DNA from 3 places in the Marinobacter sp. THAF197a genome. Region 1 is predicted to be linked to each of the others. Evidence: predicted binding sites of a transcription regulator. Region 1 holds the regulator's gene; each other region holds the start of a gene.
What was found. Region 1 encodes sigma-54, which starts transcription at its own class of promoters, with help from an activator protein. Its sites were predicted from a motif close to ANTGGCATNNANNTTGCTNT; they were not measured.
Positions count from the first base shown of each region.

Region 2: the regulator sigma-54 is predicted to act here: its motif matches at 1,761-1,780, upstream of flgB (flagellar basal body rod protein FlgB).
Region 3: the regulator sigma-54 is predicted to act here: its motif matches at 3,441-3,460, upstream of FIV08_RS00875 (CmpA/NrtA family ABC transporter substrate-binding protein).

Region 1 covers NZ_CP045324.1:2,857,976-2,864,646, reverse strand. Annotated here, with positions in the region: gene rapZ (RNase adapter RapZ) at 1-298, opposite strand, end outside; gene ptsN (PTS IIA-like nitrogen regulatory protein PtsN) at 339-806, opposite strand; gene hpf (ribosome hibernation promoting factor) at 905-1,207, opposite strand; gene FIV08_RS13285 (RNA polymerase factor sigma-54) at 1,283-2,818, opposite strand; gene lptB (LPS export ABC transporter ATP-binding protein) at 3,002-3,727, opposite strand; gene lptA (lipopolysaccharide transport periplasmic protein LptA) at 3,735-4,271, opposite strand; gene lptC (LPS export ABC transporter periplasmic protein LptC) at 4,255-4,854, opposite strand; gene FIV08_RS13265 (KdsC family phosphatase) at 4,851-5,420, opposite strand; gene FIV08_RS13260 (KpsF/GutQ family sugar-phosphate isomerase) at 5,420-6,409, opposite strand; gene FIV08_RS13255 (ABC transporter ATP-binding protein) at 6,627-6,671, shown strand, end outside.
Region 2 covers NZ_CP045324.1:2,302,015-2,308,685, reverse strand. Annotated here, with positions in the region: gene FIV08_RS10680 (adenylate/guanylate cyclase domain-containing protein) at 1-864, opposite strand, end outside; gene FIV08_RS10675 (nitroreductase) at 1,041-1,616, shown strand; gene flgB (flagellar basal body rod protein FlgB) at 1,851-2,249, shown strand; gene flgC (flagellar basal body rod protein FlgC) at 2,282-2,734, shown strand; gene FIV08_RS10660 (flagellar hook assembly protein FlgD) at 2,752-3,429, shown strand; gene FIV08_RS10655 (flagellar hook protein FlgE) at 3,458-5,359, shown strand; gene FIV08_RS10650 (flagellar basal body rod protein FlgF) at 5,433-6,185, shown strand; gene flgG (flagellar basal-body rod protein FlgG) at 6,264-6,671, shown strand, end outside.
Region 3 covers NZ_CP045324.1:195,977-202,647, reverse strand. Annotated here, with positions in the region: gene FIV08_RS00885 (hypothetical protein) at 1-415, shown strand, start outside; gene FIV08_RS00880 (nitrate reductase) at 423-3,098, opposite strand; gene FIV08_RS19665 (hypothetical protein) at 3,101-3,247, opposite strand; gene FIV08_RS00875 (CmpA/NrtA family ABC transporter substrate-binding protein) at 3,584-4,948, shown strand; gene FIV08_RS00870 (ABC transporter permease) at 4,960-5,952, shown strand; gene FIV08_RS00865 (ABC transporter ATP-binding protein) at 6,145-6,671, shown strand, end outside.

The DNA of each region.
Region 1 (6,671 bases):
GCAGCAGGGACTGTTCATCGGCATCCAGAAAGATAATCTCGACAACGACTCCCGCATCGCGAAGCTGGCGATAGATCTGTTCGAAGTTGGCCAGTTCGGCAGACAGGTTGCGGGCGTCGATGCTGACGGCCATTTTCCGGAGCCGCCCCGGCGCTTCCTGTTGTGCCGCTTCCCGGGTCAGCGGGAACAGCAGTCCGATGGGAAGGTTATCAATGCAATAAAAACCCAGATCTTCGAGCACATGCAACGCGGTACTCTTACCGGACCCGGATCGGCCACTGACGATGATCAGTTTCATGATGGACGCTCCTGCCTGCTTCTGTTGGTGCTACTGCTTATCAGGATGCCGCGGTCATGCGCTGGTAAAGGGATGCTGCATCCTGGCACTGGCGAAGCTGTTCACAGAACCCGTTGTCGTTGAATTTCTCGGCCAACTGGCTTAGCAACTCCAGATGTTCACTGGTGGCTTCTTTGGGCACGATCAAGGCAAACACCAAGTCGACCGGCTGATTGTCGATAGCATCGAAGTCGATGCTCTCTTCCAGTGTCATCAGCACGCCGATCACACGGTCCAGCCCCTCCAGCCGGCAATGGGGTATGGCAATACCCTGGCCGATACCGGTGCTGCCAAGCCGCTCGCGAGAAACCAGATTGCTGAAAATCTCGGTGTCGCTGAGGATTTCATCCTGATGATGAATATGCTCTGCGATGGTTTCCAGTACCCGCTTTTTACTGGAGGCTGGCACCCTGCACAGCGTCAGTTCGGGAGCCAGAATGTTGTCGATGGTCAGGGATGTATCGCTCATGGATCGACTGTGATTCCGTAAAAAAAAGGCTGCGGCCGGTATGCCCCGCCGCAGCTCGTATCATTGAAACACCCGGTACGATGGCGCTATGAGCGCGCTCAGCCGTTGCCGTGCATCCGGTCTACGTTCTTTTCTTTGTGCTTGAGGATCTGGCGGTCCAGTTTGTCCACCAGCGAATCAATCGCGGCGTACATATCCTCACTCTCTGCCTTTGCATGGATATCGCCACCGATGACATGCAGGGTGGCTTCAGCCATCTGACGTACCTTCTCAACTTCCAGCGTCACCTGACAGTTACTGATGTGGTCAAAGTGACGCTCCAGCTTCTCGAACTTGGTGTTGACGTAATCCTTCAATGCAGGGGTCAGTTCTACGTGATGGCCTGAAATGTTGAGTTGCATAGGCGTCTCCTGTTGTCATCATGCCGGTGTTGCCACCGGGCTGCGTGTCCGGTGCTTCGTGCACCGGCAAAAACATTAAACCAGTCGTTTGCGCTCGTTTGAAGGAGGGATGTGCATGGCCTCCCGGTATTTGGCAACGGTGCGCCGGGCTACATTGATGCCCTGATCTCCAAGCATGGCTGCAATCTTGCTATCGCTCAACGGCTTTTTTGGAGTTTCTTCTGAAATCAGTTTCTTGATCATCGCACGAATAGCAGTGGAGGAACATTCTCCGCCCTCAGCGGTACTGACGTGGCTGGAGAAAAAGTACTTCAGCTCGAAAATGCCGCGGGGTGTGTGCATATACTTTTGCGTGGTGACCCGTGAAATGGTGGATTCGTGCATTTCCACGGCCTGGGCGATATCCGAGAGGATCAGCGGCTTCATCGCTTCCTCCCCCTGGTCCAGGAAACCCTGTTGGTGCTCAACAATCCGGGTGGCGACTTTCAGTAGCGTTTCATTGCGGCTTTGTAGGCTTTTAATGAACCACTTGGCCTCCTGCAGTTGATCCCGCAGGTAGGTGTTATCAGCACTGCTATCGGCGCGACGGATCAGCGATGCATAGCTGGCGTTGACCCGAATTCTCGGGGCGATCTCCGGGTTGAGCTCAACACGCCACCGGCCCTCGTGTTTTCGGACGATGACGTCTGGTATCACGTAATCCGGCTCCGCTCGGTCCACCACGTCACCCGGGCGGGGGTTGAGGCTGGTAATCAGGGCCAGAACTTCGCGCAGCTGATCTTCTTTGAGTCTGCTGCGGCGCAGCAGTTGCGCGTAATCCCGGTTGCCCAGCAGGTGCAGGAACTGGGTAACCACCAGGCGGGCCTGTCGAAGCCAGGGGGTATCTGGCGGCAACTGGTTGAGCTGAATCAGCAGGCATTCCTGCAGGTCCCGGGCGAACACGCCCGGCGGGTCGAAGTGTTGTAGCCGGTGCAGGACCGCTTCTACCTCGTCCAGTTCAAGGGGGTCTTCTTCGGTTTCGTCCTGCAGGCCGGAATGGATTTCCTCAATTGCTGAGGTCAGGTAACCGCGCTCGTCCACAGCGTCCATCAGGGCGTGGGCGATTGCCTGGTCACGCTCGCTCATGGGGGTCAGATTGAGCTGCCATTCCAGGTGGTCCTGGAGGGTCTCGGCCGGTGAATTGCGGGTTTCGAAATCCGACTCGTTCTCGTCGTCCCCTTTGCTGGCTGGCGCCGGTGCAGACTGGTAGATATCGTCCCAGGCGGTGTCTACGGGCAGGTCGTCGGGGATGTTATCCGGGATGTCGTTTTCGGAAGCCCAGTCCGGGCCATTTTCGTTTTCATCCCAGTCAGAGGCAGCCTCGGTGGCTGGTTCATCGTGGTCGGAATCCCGGTCTTTATGTTCGTCCCGGGTATCGGCATCCGTATCGGGGGTGTCAGACTGATCGTCATCCTCGGAGGTTTCCAGCATGGGGTTGGATTCCAGTGCCTGCTGGATTTCCTGCTGGAGGTCGAGGGTGGAAAGCTGAAGCAGGCGAATGGCCTGTTGCAGCTGGGGCGTCATGGTCAGACTCTGGCCCATCTTAAGCTGTAATGAGGCTTTCATAACCATGGCTCAAGATCCATAAATCAAGGGTGTCCCGGTAGTGACGTTGCCTGCTGTCAGGCAAAAAAATTGTTATACGCTGGTTACTTGCCGCTCACTGTTGTCAGTATAAGCAAGTTCTTTGCCGAGTTTACTTGCTACAGATCATCAAAACAATCAGACCTCGGTCGTCGAGGGGTTTTCTTCCGCTTACAGGTGGAACTCATCACCCAGGTAGACTTCCTTGACCTGCTGATTGGCCAGGATGGCTTCAGCATTGCCGGAGGCGATGATATGGCCGCCGGAGACAATGTAGGCGTTTTCACAAATATCGAGGGTTTCCCGCACGTTGTGATCGGTGATCAGCACACCAATGCCTTTATCTCGCAAATGCCGGATGATGTGTTTGATGTCGCTGACCGAGATGGGGTCTACCCCGGCGAAGGGCTCATCCAGCAGAATAAACGCAGGTTCCATGGCCAGCGCTCTGGCGATTTCGACGCGCCGCCGTTCACCACCGGACAGCGCCATACCCAGGCTGTCCCGGATATGGGTGATGTGAAATTCCTCGAGCAGTTCCTCAAGTTTGGCTTCCCGCTCAGGCCGTTTCATGCCTTTTCGGGTTTCCAGAATGGCCATGATGTTGTCGCGCACGGTAAGTTTGCGGAATACCGAGGCTTCCTGGGGCAGGTAGCCGATGCCTTTGCGTGCCCGGCCATGCATGGGCAGGGGTGTGATGTCCTGGCTGTCAATGGTGATTCGGCCGCGGTCGGAGGGTACAAGCCCGACAATCATGTAAAAACAGGTAGTTTTCCCGGCGCCGTTGGGGCCGAGCAGGCCTACGATTTCTCCGGACCGGATTTCCAGAGACACATCGAGAACCACTTTTTTCTGTTTGTAGCTTTTTGCCAGGTTGCTGGCCCTGAGAACTGCCATCAGTAACCTATTCGTCTGAGGGGTTGCTGGAGCCGCGAGGCTGAATCACCATTTCCACCCGGCCAGAGCTCTCTTCCGAAGGCGTGCCGCCTTCTGCAGTGACCACCCTGCGCACGGTGTCGTATTGGATGACGTCGCCCCGGAACACATTGTTGCCCTGTTCAATCACTGCCTGGCGCTCGAACGTCAGCCGGTTTTCCGCCGCTGACCAGGTGATGGTCCGCGCCCGGGCGTCTGTCATGGCTTCACCTTCCCGTGCCGGCTGGCGATATCGGGCGGGTTCGCCGCTTGCCTCAATCCGGCTTAGACCTTCGGGGCTTCGATACAGTACCACCCGTTCTGCGTTCAGCTGGGTGGCCCCCTGAACCAGTTCAACGTCGCCGGTGTAGATGGCGGTCCCTTCGGTATCGTCCAGGCGGGCGGAATCAGCGCTGACCTTGATGGGGGTGTCGGAATCCAGATCAAACGCGGTTGCCGGGCTGGCCAGCATCAGTGCGGCCAGTATGACCGGCAGTCGGTGTGTGCGCTTACCTGATGGTTTCATATTGCCCTTCCACCCGGGAGTTGAGTTCCAGTATGCGTTCGTTTATCCAGGCTTTCATGCCATTGGCCTGGGTAACGCCGAACGGTTCGGTAATGGTGACCGGTTGATCGGTGTATACCGTGCCCTGGCGGTTATCCAGGGTCAGTGAGTCGGTTTTCAGGGTGGCTTCAGAGTCGCCGGTTTGACGGAGTACGACGACGTTGCCCGTCAAGGTCACCTGATCATCGTCTTGCCGGAGGCTACCTTCATCCGCTTCGATTATCCATGGTGGGGTGGCCTGTTCGCTGAAAATCCTGGCCCTTGGGGCATTCATGGTGGCGTAGTTGGTGTCTTCAAACTGCTCAATTCGGGGGCTGGATATCGACATCTTAAGGTTGCCGTGTTCGTCCCAGGTTGTGTAGCGGCCCTCGATGATAAAACTGTCGGGTTCCGACGGGCCCCTGAGTTCTGCGGCATCGCCCCGCACACTGTCACCTTCCTCGTTCTGCCACATCAGGAAGACGGTCGCGAGAACCGTGGCTGCCAGCGCCAGGGTTCGAACCCAGGGTTTGCGAACGATGTCTGACAGGGCCCCCGGGATCATGACGGCTTGCCCAGATAGGGGGCCAGAGTAGCGCCCAGCCGGTTTTGCGCCCAGAGTATCAAGTCACATGCTTCACGCACGGCGCCGTGCCCCCCCAGGGCCTGGGTGCAATAGTCGGCTTGCTGACGCACCAGCCAGTAGCCGTTGGGCACGCTGATACCCAGGCCGGCGAATGTCAGGGCGGGCAGATCAGGCAGATCATCGCCCATATAGGCAATCTGGTCCGGAGCGATATCCATGCCTGCAACCAGTTCCTGTAACGCAACTTTCTTGTCTTCCCGGCCCTGCATCAGGTGCGGGATGCCGAGGTCGGTCATCCGTTTTTCTGTCAGTGGTGACCTGCGCCCGGTAATGACTGCCACGGTAATTCCAGCCTTCATCAACTGTTTCAGGCCCAGACCATCCAGTATATTGAACGCTTTGAGTTCGTCGCCGGCAGCGCTGAAATACAACCGACCATCGCTCATGATGCCGTCTACGTCCAGGGCGATCAGGCGAATTCTGGCGGCTTTTGCCTTGAGCGTGTCGTCCCAGCCGGTGTGCATAGGCGGTGCGAAGTCACTCATTAAATCACCCCCGCACGCAGCAGGTCATGCATGTTGATGGCGCCAACCAGGTTGCCGTCGTCGTCGGTGACGGGCAGGGCATTGATCTTCATCTCTTCCATGATGTTCAGTGCCTCGGCCGCCAGGTGGTCAGCCTGAATGGTTTTGCCGTGGCGGGTCATGACGTCCCGGATCGGAGTGGTGTGAACGTCGACGGATTTGTCCAGGGTCCGGCGCAGGTCGCCATCGGTAAATATGCCGGTCAGATGCCCCTGGGCGTCGACGATGGTGGTCATGCCCAGCCCTTTACGGCTGATCTCCAGCAGGGCGCCGCTGAGGGTGGTATTTTCAAGAACTTTGGGAATCTGGTCGCCGGTATGCATGATGTCAGAAACCCGCAGCAGCAAGCGCCGTCCCAGACTGCCGCCCGGGTGAGAGAAGGCAAAGTCTTCGGCACTGAAGCCTCGGGCTTCCAGCAGGGCTACGGCCAACGCATCGCCCATGACCAGGGTCGCTGTGGTGCTGGATGTGGGTGCCAGGCCAAGCGGGCAGGCCTCCAGGGCAACGCTGACATCCAGATTGGCGACCGCTTCCTGAGCCAGCACAGAGTTCGGGTTGCCGGTCATGCTGATCAGCGGTGCCCCCATGCGTTTGATCAGCGGCAGAATGGTCACCACCTCGCTGGTGCTGCCGCTGTTGGAGATGGCAACCACCACATCTTGCGGGGTGATCATGCCCATATCGCCGTGGCTGGCTTCACCCGGGTGAACAAAAAAGGAGGGCGTGCCGGTGCTTGCCAATGTGGCTGCAATCTTGTTGCCGATATGGCCGGATTTACCCATGCCGGTGACCACTACCCGGCCTTTGCAGGCCATGATAACGTCGCAGGCTCTGGTGAAGTCGCCGTTGATACGGCCTTCCAGGGCTTCGATAGCTTCCCGCTCGATGCGGATGGCTCGAACTGCTGAGGAGCGGTAGTCGGGGGTGTCTGGAGCGTGTGAATCTGTCATCTCGGCGGATAGTCTGCTCGGTCGGTCTGGTTTGCCCGGCCAAACGTCGGTGATCGGGCGACTGAATCGTGAGTATATCATTGTTGAGACGCGTGGCAGCCAACGTTCAGGGAAACTGATCATTGCCATCAAGACATTTTACGTAGCTTTAACCGGCTTTTCATTGAGCTGAAGCGGCGCATGTCATAATGTAGGCGCTCTTTAATCAGGATGGATTATGGCGTCATCTGCATACATAAGCCTTAACGACGTGGTGTTTTCC
Region 2 (6,671 bases), 560 kb from region 1:
GTCGATGGTGCCACCGTATCGGAGAGCGACTTCCGACATTTCATTGAAGTAGTGATTGAGCAGTTCGGTCAGGGCTTCGGGTTCCATTTCCTCAGACAGTTCGGTGAAGCCCTTGATGTCGGAGAAGAACACGGCCAGTTTTTTGCGCTGGGTTTCCAGCCGAACATCACGCTCGCCGGTAAAGATGGATTGCCAGACCTGCGGCGACAGGTATTTGGATAGCTTGTGGGAGAGCGCGATAGACTGTTCACGCTGGTTCTGGATCTGGGTTTTTGCCAACAACAGTGTGCGGGCCTGTTGGTGGGAGTAGTAGGCGGTTACGCAGATATAGACGCCGGTAGAGGCCAGGGCCAGGATGCTGGTCAGCAGCGGCGACTGCAGGCTGTCGGCAACGCCGAAGGTGGCTGCAGACGCCGCAAGTGAGGCGAGCATGAGTACAGTGCCGAACAGCCACTGGCGGATACCGCCAACAATCAGACAACTGAACATCAGCATTAACAATATTGACACCGAGGGAATGGCAATCAGGCCGATAAGTCCGATGAAGGTGCCACCAATAACGCAGTCCAGAAACAGCATCTTCTGCCGGATTCGTGGTGAGCGGCGAAGAAACGTACGCCGGGTCAGCAAATGGGCGATGTGCGGCCAGGTAAGTGCGCCGGCCACAAACCACAGTAGCCATTGCTGAAATACGCCCTGGAGGATTCCGGCGACAATAATCGCGGCCGTTGCGGTGTAGGCGATGATTCGGCCGTTATAATCCGGCATGGGCGGAATGGCCACGGTGTGGTCGTGGATGTCCGCGGAAGCGAGTTTACCCGCGCTGCTGGCGACATTGCGCAAATCGGCCTGTGCGCTCATCATGTCAGAACCGAGTCTTCCCGGTGGCAGGAATACAGGTCCCTGCGGTTGCGAAAAGCTTGTTGGTCACTCATTGTATGCCGCCGAACACGTTATCGTTGTTGGTGGTTATTTTTCTATGTGTAGTTACTACTAAAGGTTAACAGTATTAAGTGTAACCCACAATTCGGTGAGCCAGTATGACGTCCGTAACCCGTTTCCTGCTTGAGAGAGCATCCGAACCCCGTTTAGAAGAGCCGGCACCGCCCCGGCACATAGTGGATGTGGCATTTCAGTGCGCCGCCAGGGCGCCTGACCATGCCCTGCTAAGGCCATGGCGCTACCTTGTGGTGGAGGGAGAAGCCCGGCACGCCCTGGGCGAACTGTTTGCCAGCGCGTGCCCTGAAACTGCCAGTGAGCAGGAAATCGAGAAAGCCCGGCGCGCGCCTCTGCGAGCGCCAATGGTCATTGTGGGCATTGCAGCGCCACAATCCCACCCGAAAGTGCCCGAGGTTGAACAGTTGATGTCTGCCGCAGTGGGCATGAGCTTCCTGGGGCTTGCCCTGCGGGATGCCGGTTATGGCGCGATGTGGCGTACCGGGGGCGTGGCTTATCATCCCGAGGTTCTTGAAGGGTTGGGCCTGGAGCCGGGGGAGTCGGTTGTTGGTTTCCTGTATACCGGAACGGTGTCTGTTGAAAAACCGTCTGTGCCGCGCCCTGAGACCAAGGCTTTTGTAAAGGCATGGCGCGGTCCCGGTCGCCAGGAGGGCTGGTAACCGTCCAGATGTGATCCCGTTAGCGGCAATCCGTTTATCCGCCAAGGGAAACGGTTTGCCGCCTTTGCCCGAAACTCCACCCTGTTGCCGCTCACTTTCTGATCATGCTCCTCCGAAAGCCCTGTCGCCCAAGCGCTCCATGAAACTGGCACCACCTTTGCTTTAACTCTCTCAGAACGCAAATCCGGCAAGCCGCCGTTCAAGCGGTGCCGGTGCAGAATTCCGGAGGCAGTCATGGCAATTACATTTGATAGGGCACTGGGTATACACGAGCACGCACTTCAGGCCCGGGTGCAGCGTGCGGAAGTACTCGCCAATAACCTGGCCAATGCCGATACCCCTGGCTACAAGGCCAGGGATATCGATTTTCGCGCGATGATGCAGAAGGCGCAGGAATCTGTCAGTGGTCTGCAGATGGCGACCACGCACCATGGCCACATGGACACTTCCAGCCCGGGCAGTGACGGTGAACTGCTGTACCGCAATCCGCACCAGCCGTCTGTCGACGGCAATACCGTGGATGCCCAGGAAGAGCAGAGCCGCTTCATGCGCAATGCCATGGACTACCAGGCCAGCTTCCAGTTTTTGAGCAGCAAGTTTTCCGGATTGACCAAAGCCCTGAAGGGTGAGTAAGCCGCAGTCATTTACGATTTGAGGAGATTGCCATGTCACTGGGCAACATTTTTGACATCGCCGGTTCCGGCATGACCGCACAATCCCTGCGGCTGAATACTACGGCTTCCAACATTGCGAACGCCGAGACTGCCAGTTCCAGCACGGAGAATGCTTACCGGGCACGCAAACCGGTCTTCGCCGCCATTCAGCAGGCCATGCTGAATCCGGACCAACAGCAGAGTTTCGGCACCAGCCTGAATGAAGGTCCCGGCGCCGGTGTGCGGGTTGAGGGGATTCTCGAAAGCGATGCAGAGTTGCAGATGCGCTACGAGCCTAACCACCCTGCTGCCAATGAAGACGGTTACGTGTTCTACCCGAACGTGAATGTGGTTGAGGAAATGGCAGACATGATGTCTTCCTCCCGCAGTTTCCAGATGAACGTGGACGTCATGAACACTGCCAAGTCCATGATGCAACGAATCCTGACGCTGGGTCAGCAGTAAATAGTGAGGAGTGAGTCATGAGTGCAGTGAATTCGGCTTCGGCCTCAGACGTACTGAGCCAGTATCGGATCAATCAGGACGACAAGGCCCGGGGCGGCAGCGAGCTTGGCAAAGACGCTTTCATGGAACTAATGCTCGCCCAGCTTAAAAACCAGAACCCGTTAGAGCCCCAGGACAACGGTGATTTTATCTCCCAGCTGGCGCAGTTCAGCTCCCTGGAAGAAATGCAGAACCTGTCGGGCACCGTTGAGGATGTGGCCGGACAGTTCCGTTCCAGTCAGGCGCTGCAGGCCTCTGCAATGGTTGGCAAGACCGTTCTTGCGCCTTCCAGTGTGGGGATTTTGGGTAATGATGGCGAGATTACCGGAACCATCGAAGTGCCAGCATCTACCGGTGGGCTGCGGTTGTCGGTGATGAACCAGAGCGGTGAGCTGGTGCGCCAGATTGATATGGGCAGCAGTCAGGCCGGTGTGGTGTCGTTCCGTTGGGATGGCGAGGACGGCAACGGCAATCCTTTGCCGCCTGGACCGTACCAGATTGTCGCGCAGGGATCTTATCCGTCCGGCCCTGAACAACTCGGTACCATGGTTAGCGCCAATGTAGACAGTGTGTCCCTGGGTAAGGGCGGTTCCATTACTCTCAATCTTGCCGGTATGGGTTCCATTGCCCTGTCCGATGTAAAACAAATTAACTGATCCGGTGTCAGACCAGGAGGTATAAGTCATGGCATTTAATACAGGTTTGAGCGGCCTTCGGGCGGCCTCGGTTGATCTGGATGTCACCGGCAACAACATTGCCAACGCCAGTACGGTGGGCTTTAAAGGCAGCAAGGTGCAGTTTGGCGATCTGTACGCCAGCGGCTTTCTGAGCGGCGGCACTAATCCGATCGGTGATGGCGTGCGCGTTCAGGACGTCAAGCAGTCCTTCGGCCAGGGTAACATCAGCTTCACTGATAACGGCCTGGACATGGCCATCAGCGGTGACGGCTTCTTTATCCTGAACAACAACGGTGAAATTCGTTATTCCCGGGCCGGCCAGTTCGGTATCGATAAAGACGGGTTCGTCACCAACAACCAGAACATGCGGGTTCAGGGTTTTACCGCGGATGACGACGGCAACCTGTCTGGTATTCGGGGTGATCTGCAGATCGAGACTGACAACCTGGCGCCACGCCGTACCACCAATCTGCGATCCGATCTGAACCTGGACTCCCGGCAATCTGTGCTGGAAAGCCGGGTAGTGGACTTCCAAACGGTTTCCATGGGTGATCTGACCGTAGACGATGTCTTCCGTGTCGCCTACTCGGATGGCACCAACTCGCCGGACATCACCATTCCTGCTGGTTCCACCGCGAGAGACGCCGCGGGCATCATCAATCAGCAGCGCGGGTTGTCGGCGTCTGCCACCACGGCGGTCACCCTAGGTCAGGAATTCTCAATTACCGATCTGGAAGATGCGTTGGCGGCTGGCGATACTGAATTCCGGATAGAGCTGGATGGCCAGAATGTGCCTATCTCACTCAGCGGGGTCAGTTCATTGCAGGGGCTTGTAGACGCCATCAACGCCTCCAGCGCCACAAGCCTGTCTGCCTCCCTGGTTGATGGCGGAAGCGATATCCGGATTATCGATAACCGTGGCTCAAATGTGGGTATCAGTTTCGCCAGCACCGATGCCGGGGTAAACCAGCCGCTTGAGGTGTTCCAGGGCGATGTGAATATTCAGTCTGACCGCACGGTTCAGGATATTCTTCCGGTTGGCGCGAGCAGCGAGATTGCCGATGCTTTTGCTGGCGGCGACCTGAGGATTACCAATTCCTTCAATCCCCTGGACCAGAGAACCTACAACCACGCCACCTCAACCACCATTTTTGACAGCCTGGGTAATTCTCACGAGCTGACCCAGTTCTTCGTCAAGAATCCTTCGCCTGGTAACGGCGTGGGTGTTAGTGAGTGGTCGGTCTATTTGCAGATTGATGGTGAGCTGGTGGCCGGTACAGACACCTCTCCGTACACAGCACGCTTCAACGAAGATGGCACCTTGCAGTCCATCAACGGTGACCCGAACGGTGAGATTGTGGTTACCGACTGGATTCCGAAAGACCCGAATGGCGAACCGAATGGTGCCGATGGCCCACCACTGCCGGGTGAAGAGGTGGTGACACCGATTCCCGAGCCGCCGACTACCTCGGCCTTCGTGGTGGACCTTGGGAATACCACCCAGTACGGCGCCAACTTCGGTGTCAACGACCAGCGCCAGAACGGCTACAGCACGGGTCGCCTCTCTGGCCTGGATGTGTCTGACCAGGGGGTTATCTTTGCCCGGTATACCAACGGGCAATCCAAGTCCCTGGGCCAGGTGGCGTTGGCGTCATTCAACAACACCAATGGGTTGTCGCCGGTGGGTGAGACCACCTGGGTAGAAACCTTTGAGTCTGGCCAGCCGATTATCGGTGCGCCAGACACCGGCACCCTTGGTTCCATCAAGGCAAGCTCGGTGGAAGAGTCCAACGTGGACCTCTCCGCAGAACTGGTTAACCTGATCATTGCCCAGCGCAATTACCAGGCTAACGCCAAGACCATTGAAACCTCCGATGCGGTCACCCAGACCATCATCAACCTCCGGTAAAGCCCTTCCATAAACATGGCATGACTCCTGCAGGATGACTGGAAACAGTCAAAATTCCGGCAGGAGTTTGCCCATGGACAAAGCCCTTTATATTGGAATGTCTGGCGCCAAGCAGAACATGCTGGCCCAGCGTGCCCATGCCAATAACCTGGCAAACGTGAACACCACCGGCTTCAAAAAGGATTTTGCCCAGGCCCGCAGTATGCCTGTGTTTGGTGAACACCATCCCACCCGCGCCTACGCCATGACCGAGCGCCCCGGTACCGATTTGTCCGCCGGCGCCCTGATGGACACCGGTCGCAAACTGGATGTTGCGGTGGAAGGCGATGGCTGGCTGGCAGTGCAGAACGATCTGGGTGAAGAAGTGTTTACCCGCAGCGGCAGCCTCCAGGTGGATGTGAACGGACTGGTTCGCCTCGCCAGCGGTGAGCTGGTGTTGGGTAATGGTGGTCCTGTGGCCCTGCCGCCCTTTGACAACCTGCAGGTAGGGGCAGACGGCACCATCTCTATTGTGCCCGTGGGTGGTCCGCCGGATCAGCTGGTTGAAGTGGACCGCCTGAAGCTGGTGAACCCGCCGGGCAATGCCCTCGAGAAGGGATTGGATGGATTCATCCGCCGTAAGCAGGACCAGGCCCTGGATGGCCCGGAGCCGCCGGATGCAGCTATGCGCGTCGCCACTGGTTTTCTGGAAAGTTCCAACGTGAATGCTGTGGAAGAAATGATTGCCAACCTGCAGTTGTCCCGTCAGTACGAGATGCAGGTGAAGGTCATGTCGACTGCCAACGAGAATTCCGAGGCTGCGGCACGACTGTTGCAGAACCTTTGATAACACTGAGAACAGATCATCCACTGGCCTCAAGCGGCAAAGAATCGCCGCTGCAGCCGGCGGGTAAGGAGTAGAGCAATGCATCCAGCACTTTGGGTCAGCAAAACCGGGTTGAGCGCACAGGACACCAACATGTCCACCATCTCAAACAACCTGGCCAACGTGAACACCACCGGCTTCAAGCGTGACCGGGCGGTATTTCAGGATCTCCTTTACCAGATCAACCGGCAGCCGGGTGGTCTGAGCACCGAGAACACCGAGCTTCCGTCTGGCCTGCAACTGGGTACCGGGGTGAGGGTGGTTGGCACGGCCAAGCAGTTCAGCCAGGGCAACCTGCAGATTACCGATCAGCCCCTGGACTTGGCCGTTAATGGCCGTGGCTTCTTCCAGATTGAGCTACCGGATGGCCAGATCGCCTATACCCGCGATGGCCAGTTCCAATTGAATGCCGACGGCGATGTGGTAACGCCCGATGGCTACCCGCTG
Region 3 (6,671 bases), 1.6 Mb from region 1:
GGGCGAGGTGAGTGTATTGAACCTGCTGGCCCATACCTGCTGCCATGAGTTTGCCCATTTGCTGCAATACAGTGTAGGCCAGCGACACTATGGTTCAGTGCACAACCGGCATTTCTATTCGGCGCTGGACGGGTTGTATAGCAGCGGTGCGGCGATCGCCACCCGGCAGTATCTTGAGGAGACTGCAGGAAAAGCCGGAGTGGAGCTTTCCAGCACACGCTTTGAATTCCCCAACCCCGTCCGGGCACTCCAACAGTGGCAAATAGGCGATGCGGTCTGTTTTGGCGAAGGCCGGCACGAGAAACGGGGCCAGGTCGTCCGGGTGAACCGAAAAACCTGCACGGTTGCGGTTACTTTGAATGCCCGCGGTTTGCGGTACCGGGTGCCGGTTTCTCTGCTACGCCGCCCGGACTGATCCGGTTTCAGGCAGGCTCCCGATCCGCCGATTTCGCCAGCAAACCACGAATTTCAGGTATACAAGAGCCACAATTGCTGCCGCACTGCAGCCGCTGGCCCAAGGCTTCAACGCTGGCGGCCCCATCTTCGATTGCCTGGTTGATCTGGCGCTCGCCTACCTGGAAACAGCTGCAGACCAGCGGTCCGGTCGGTTCTGCATCAATCGAGCCTGCAGCCAACAAGGATCGGCGCTGCTCCGGCGTTAGGTTATCGGAGCCAAAACAATCATCCAACCAGCCGAGGTCCGGCATGGATTGCACACAGGGCTCCACAAGCAATACGCCATCCAACCGGTTGCCAGTGAGCCAGATCGCACGAAAACGACGCCGGGCAACATCTTGCATAACCAGCTCCGGTTCCCTGGCGAACACCTGCTGGGCCCATTCACGCCAGTCCATGGACCGTCGACCGGCCAGCCACCAGGACCGGCTATGAGGCAGCGCCTGGTGGCTCCAGTAGTCCAGTGACGTAGCGTCCAATGTGGTGCCCCCGGCCGCGGGCAGCATCAGCCGGGCTTGCCATCGAGTGATGAGTGGCCGAAGGGTGGCTACGCCAAATTTGGCTTCCGGCTGTCCCGAAATCGGGTCGACGATGGGGGCGATCAGGTTGGAGGCCAGGGCTGAGGATGCAAACTGCCGGTTCCAGTGAATTGGAACGAATACCTCTCCGGGTCTCTGTGCGGCGCTGGCCCGGACCCGGCCGGTAAATCCCTTTCGGGTTGGCCCTGTCAGGGTAGCCAGTGCACCTTCAATCAAACCAAAGGTGGCGATGTCCTTCGGGTGAACCTCGATAAAGGGCTCACTGCGATGGGCAAACAGTCTGGGCGCCCGTGCCGTGCGAGTCATGGTGTGCCATTGGTCCCGGATACGGCCGGTATTCACGATCAGGGGATACCGGGCATCGGGCTGCTGTCCGGGCGGCAGGTTCGAAACCGGTACCAGGCGGGCGCGGCCATCGGGCGTGGGGAAACGACCATCGGAGAACAGCCGTCGGGTCTGCAGCCAGGCGCCGGGATTGCCCCCGGTAAGCGGCCACTGCACGGGTTGGAGCCGGTCATATTCCGCGGGGCTCAGCTTGGCCAGGGCGGAAATATCAAACACTCGCTCACCGCCGTTACCATAACCGGACAGTGCCGCATGTTCCCTGAAAATCTCCGCAGGTTCCTCGTAATCAAAGGCGTGACCATAACCGAGCGCCTGGGCGACATCCCGGATGATTCGCCAATCCGGCCGGACACCCTCTGGCACGGGCAAAAATCGACGCTGGCGTGAAATGCACCGTTCCGAGTTGGTCACGGTGCCGTCCTTCTCGCCCCACCCGGCGGCAGGCAGCAGGATATCGGCATACGCCGTGGTATCGGTCTGGGCCACGCAGTCTGAGACTATGAGGGTCTCGCATCGCGCCAGGGCCTCCCGAACCCGTGTGCTGTCGGGCAGGCTGACGGCAGGATTGGTGCCCATCACCCAGAGCACCCGTATGTCGCCCCGATGAACGGCTTCAAACAGATCCACCGCCTTATAGCCCGGTCCCGCTGCCAGTTTCTCGCTGTGCCAGAAGTCGGCAACCCGTTGCACCGCGCCGGGCGTGTCGTAATCCATATGGGCCGCCAGGGTGTTGGCCAGACCGCCCACTTCCCGCCCACCCATGGCATTGGGTTGACCGGTGAGTGAAAACGGACCGGCGCCGGGCCGGCCAACACGCCCCGTGGCCAGGTGGCAGTTGATAATGGCGTTGGCCTTGTCGGTGCCAGCCACCGACTGATTGATACCCTGGGAAAAGGCGGAGACTGTCCGATCGGTCTCGGCGAACCACCGATAGAAGCGTTCCACATCCGCAGCCCGAAGGTCACATCCACGGGCGACTGCCAGTACCGAAGGAGCGCAGGCGCGGGCCACGCTCAGGGTTTCCTCGAAACCGTTGCAATGCTGATCCAGGTACTGTGTGGCCAGGGCTCCGTGGTCATTCAGCCAAACCAGTAAGCCATTGAACAGCAGGGTGTCGGTTCCCGGCCGCAGTTGCAGGTGCAGGTCAGCCATCTCTGTGGTTGCGGTTTGCCTTGGGTCAATGGCCACCACTTTGCGCCCGGACCGGTGGGACGCTTTTATCCGCTGATAAAGCACGGGATGCGTCCAGGCGGCATTGCTGCCCGCCAGCACCAGTAAGTCCGCCAGTTCGAGGTCCTCATAACAGCCGGGCACGCAGTCCTCACCAAACGCCCTCTTGTGGGCTGCCACCGCGGACGACATGCACAACCGGGAATTAGTATCCACGTGCGGGGTGCCAATAAAGCCCTTGGCCAGCTTGTTGGCGATGTAATAGTCCTCGGTGAGCAGTTGGCCAGACAGGTAAAAAGCCACAGACTCCGGGCCATGATCTCTGACCGAAACACGGATGGCCTCCGCTACCCGGTCAATAGCTTCCGACCACTCAACGTTATGCCCTGTCACACGAGGGGCCAGCAACCGGTCGTGTCCGGTCACGGTCTCATGCAACGCAGAACCTTTGACGCAAAGACGACCATTATTGGCCGGGTGTCCTACATCGCCCTGAACGGCGTCAGGTTTCGCCAGAACGCCACAACCCACACCGCAATAAGGGCAAGTGGTAGCGGTACTTTCAGGAGTGGTTCGGCGGTTTTTCATGATCAATCCTCTGCTTTACCCATAAAAAAGCCCGCCATCCGGGGTCTGTTTCCAGAGCCGGGGCGGGCTTCTTTGCCAAAATTGTCTGTTTTATGGAAAGCAATAACGGGGCCAGAGATTGCCAAACCAGCATTTACCAGGCCGGCCATGTGGCAACACCCGGGCTATGGCCTTGTTCAGCAGGTCATCAGCTCCGGCAAGGCCGGGATATCCCCTGACTTTAGGTTTCACATTGGTGCGAAATCGCTCAGGTTGCACCAAAAACAGACCAGGCTTTACTGTCGTTTCCCTCGCCAAACACGGAGATGGACATCAAACCTTTGAAAACTATGAATATTAAAAAATGGCACGGCTTATGCTGAGGTAACAGCGAACCATCAAGACATCACATCTCTCGTTCTAAGGCATTGGCGCCTGCTCTCCGGAAACGGAGGGTGGGCGTTTTTTTTGCGCGCCAGAAAAGAGAGACACAGAGAGGTAACAGCATGAACACACGCCGTCATCAACTCAGAGGCTTGCTCACAGCCGCGCTGATCGGGCTGAGCACACTGGCCCAGGCGAGCATCGGGCCAGCCGAGAAACCAGACCTGAAGCTGGGCTTCATCAAACTCACCGATATGGCGCCCCTGGCGGTTGCCTGGGAGCAAGGCTACTTCCTGGACGAAGGCCTGTTCGTGGAACTGGAGGCGCAGGCCAACTGGAAAGTGCTGCTGGACCGGGTGATCACCGGCGAGCTGGACGGTGCCCACATGCTAGCCGGCCAGCCTCTGGGCGCGTCCATTGGCTATGGCACTCAGGCCAACATCATTACCGCCTTCAGCATGGACCTCAACGGCAACGCGATTACCGTGTCCAACGCGGTGTGGGACACCATGAAGCCCCACCTGGAAATGGATGGCGACAAACCCGCCCACCCGATCTCCGCGAGCGCACTGAAACCGGCGGTGGAGCAATCCCTGAGCAAAGGCGAGCGGTTCCGGATGGGCATGGTGTTCCCGGTGTCCACCCATAACTACGAACTCCGCTACTGGCTGGCGGCCGGTGGCCTGAATCCCGGCTTCTACGCCCCACAACGGGGTGATACCAGTGGCACCTTGCAGGCCGATGTTCATCTGTCCGTTACCCCGCCGCCGCAAATGCCGGCGACCATGGAAGCCGGCACCATTCAGGGCTACTGCGTGGGCGAACCCTGGAACCAGCAGGCGGTATTCAAGGGCATCGGAGTGCCGGTCATCACTGATTATGAGATCTGGCCAAACAACCCTGAGAAAGTCTTTGGCGTGACCGAGACCTGGGCAGAAAAGCATCCCAATACCCACCTGCGGTTGTTGCGGGCACTGATCCGCGCGGCTTACTGGCTGGATGAAAACGACAACGCAAATCGCCAGGAAGCGGTAGAGCTCCTTTCCCGCTCCAGCTACGTGGGTGCAGACAAAGACGTGATCGCCAACTCTATGACCGGCACATTCGAATACGAGAAAGGGGATGTGCGAGAGGTTCCGGACTTCAACGTGTTCTTCCGCTATCACGCCACCTACCCCTATCCCTCTGATGCCATCTGGTACCTGACCCAGATGCGCCGGTGGGGACAGATTCCGGACGCCAAGCCGGATGACTGGTACATGCAGACCGCAGCCAGGGTATACCGGGGCGATCTTTATGCTCAGGCCGCACAGTCACTGATCGATGATGGCGTGATGAATGCCAGTGACTTCCCGGACTTTGAGGCCGAGAACTTTGAACGCCCCTACCAGGGCGAGCTGATTGACGGTGTGCCTTTCACACCTCGCGAACCGAACGCTTACATAGACCGCTTTGATATCGGGCTGAAAGGCACCGAGACACCGTAAGGGGGCACAACATGAGCACATTAAGCATAAGGATTGGTCAGTCGATGGCCACCAGGAGCCGCAACCTGCTCGCCCGGCTGAGCCCGAATGAATTGTTGGCGGCCGGCAAACAGACTTTGCTGCCCTTGATCGGAATTCTGGTGTTTCTGGGATTCTGGCATCTGGCAGCGCCTCAGGTGCAGACGTCCCTTGGCGCCTTTCCGGGGCCGGCTCAGGTCTGGGAGCAGGCGGGGCAACTCTGGCAAGAGCACGCCAACCAGCGGGAACGCGCCAGCCAGTTCATCGCCATGCAGGAGCAGCGTAATGCCAGGATTCTGGCTGACAACCCGGAGGCGGAGGTGCGGATCCGGTCTTATCCCGGCGCACCCACTTTTATCGATCAGATCGGTACCAGCCTGGTCACGGTGTTGTCTGGATTTGCCCTGGCCACGCTGATTGCGGTGCCCCTGGGAATTGTGTTCGGTCTTAACCGGTATTTTCAGGCGGCGGTCAATCCGCTGATCCAGATCTTCAAGCCGGTGTCGCCCCTGGCCTGGCTGCCACTGGTGACCATGGTGGTGTCTGCCACGTACGTGAGTGATGACCCGATGTTCCAGAAGTCGTTTCTGACGTCGATGATCACGGTCACCCTATGCAGTTTGTGGCCGACGCTGATCAATACCAGCGTTGGGGTGGCGGCGGTGAATCCGGACCTGCTGAATGTGTCGAAGGTGCTGAAGCTGTCGTTCTGGACCCACGTTCGCAAGGTGGTGCTGCCGTCATCGGTACCGATGATTTTTACCGGGTTGAGGGTGTCTTTGGGTATTGCCTGGATGGTGCTGATTGCGGCGGAGATGCTGGCGCAGAGTCCTGGGCTTGGGAAGTTTGTGTGGGATGAGTTTCAGAATGGCAGCAGTCAGTCGTTGAGCCGGATCATGGTGGCGGTGCTGGCCATCGGGTTTATCGGGTTTTTGCTGGATCGGGTGATGCTGTTGATTCAGAAGAAGGTGGCCTGGAATGAGTAGCCAACACTCACCCATTGCCGCGTTTAACCCTGAAATCTCTGACGGCGGAGCATGCCGCTCCGGGAGGGTAGTGCCTCCCGGGACACGCGGTGAATACGTCCCTGTACGCTCCGCAAAAACATCCATGTTTTTGAGGGTCCCGGGAGGCACTACCCACCCGGCGCTCGTCTGACCTGTTTAGGGGATTTTGTTATGGCTAAATCACATTTAGAGTTAACTGGCGTTGAAATGGCGTTTGATACACCGAAAGGGCCGTTCGTTGCCCTGGACAACGTGAACCTGAAGATCCAGAAGGGGGAGTTTGTTTCGCTGATCGGCCACTCGGGCTGTGGTAAATCGACGGTGCTCAACATTGTCGCCGGCTTGTTGCAGGCCTCCAAGGGTGGCTGTGTGTTGAACGGTCACGAGGTGAACTCACCAGGGCCGGAGCGGGCGGTGGTGTTTCAGAATCACGCGCTGATGCCCTGGCTGACGGTGTATGAGAATGTGGAGCTGGCTGTTCGGCAGGTGTTTCGCAAGTCGATGAACCGTAAGGAGCGCCGGGACTGGATTACCCACAACCTGGAGCTGGTGAATATGGCCCATGCCGCCAATAAGCGGCCGGGGGAGATTTCCGGGGGTATGGCACAGCGGGTGGGGATTGCCCGGGCGTTGGCGATGAAACCGAGCGTGCTGCTGATGGATGAGCCGTTCGGGGCCCTGGATGCGCTGACTCGGGC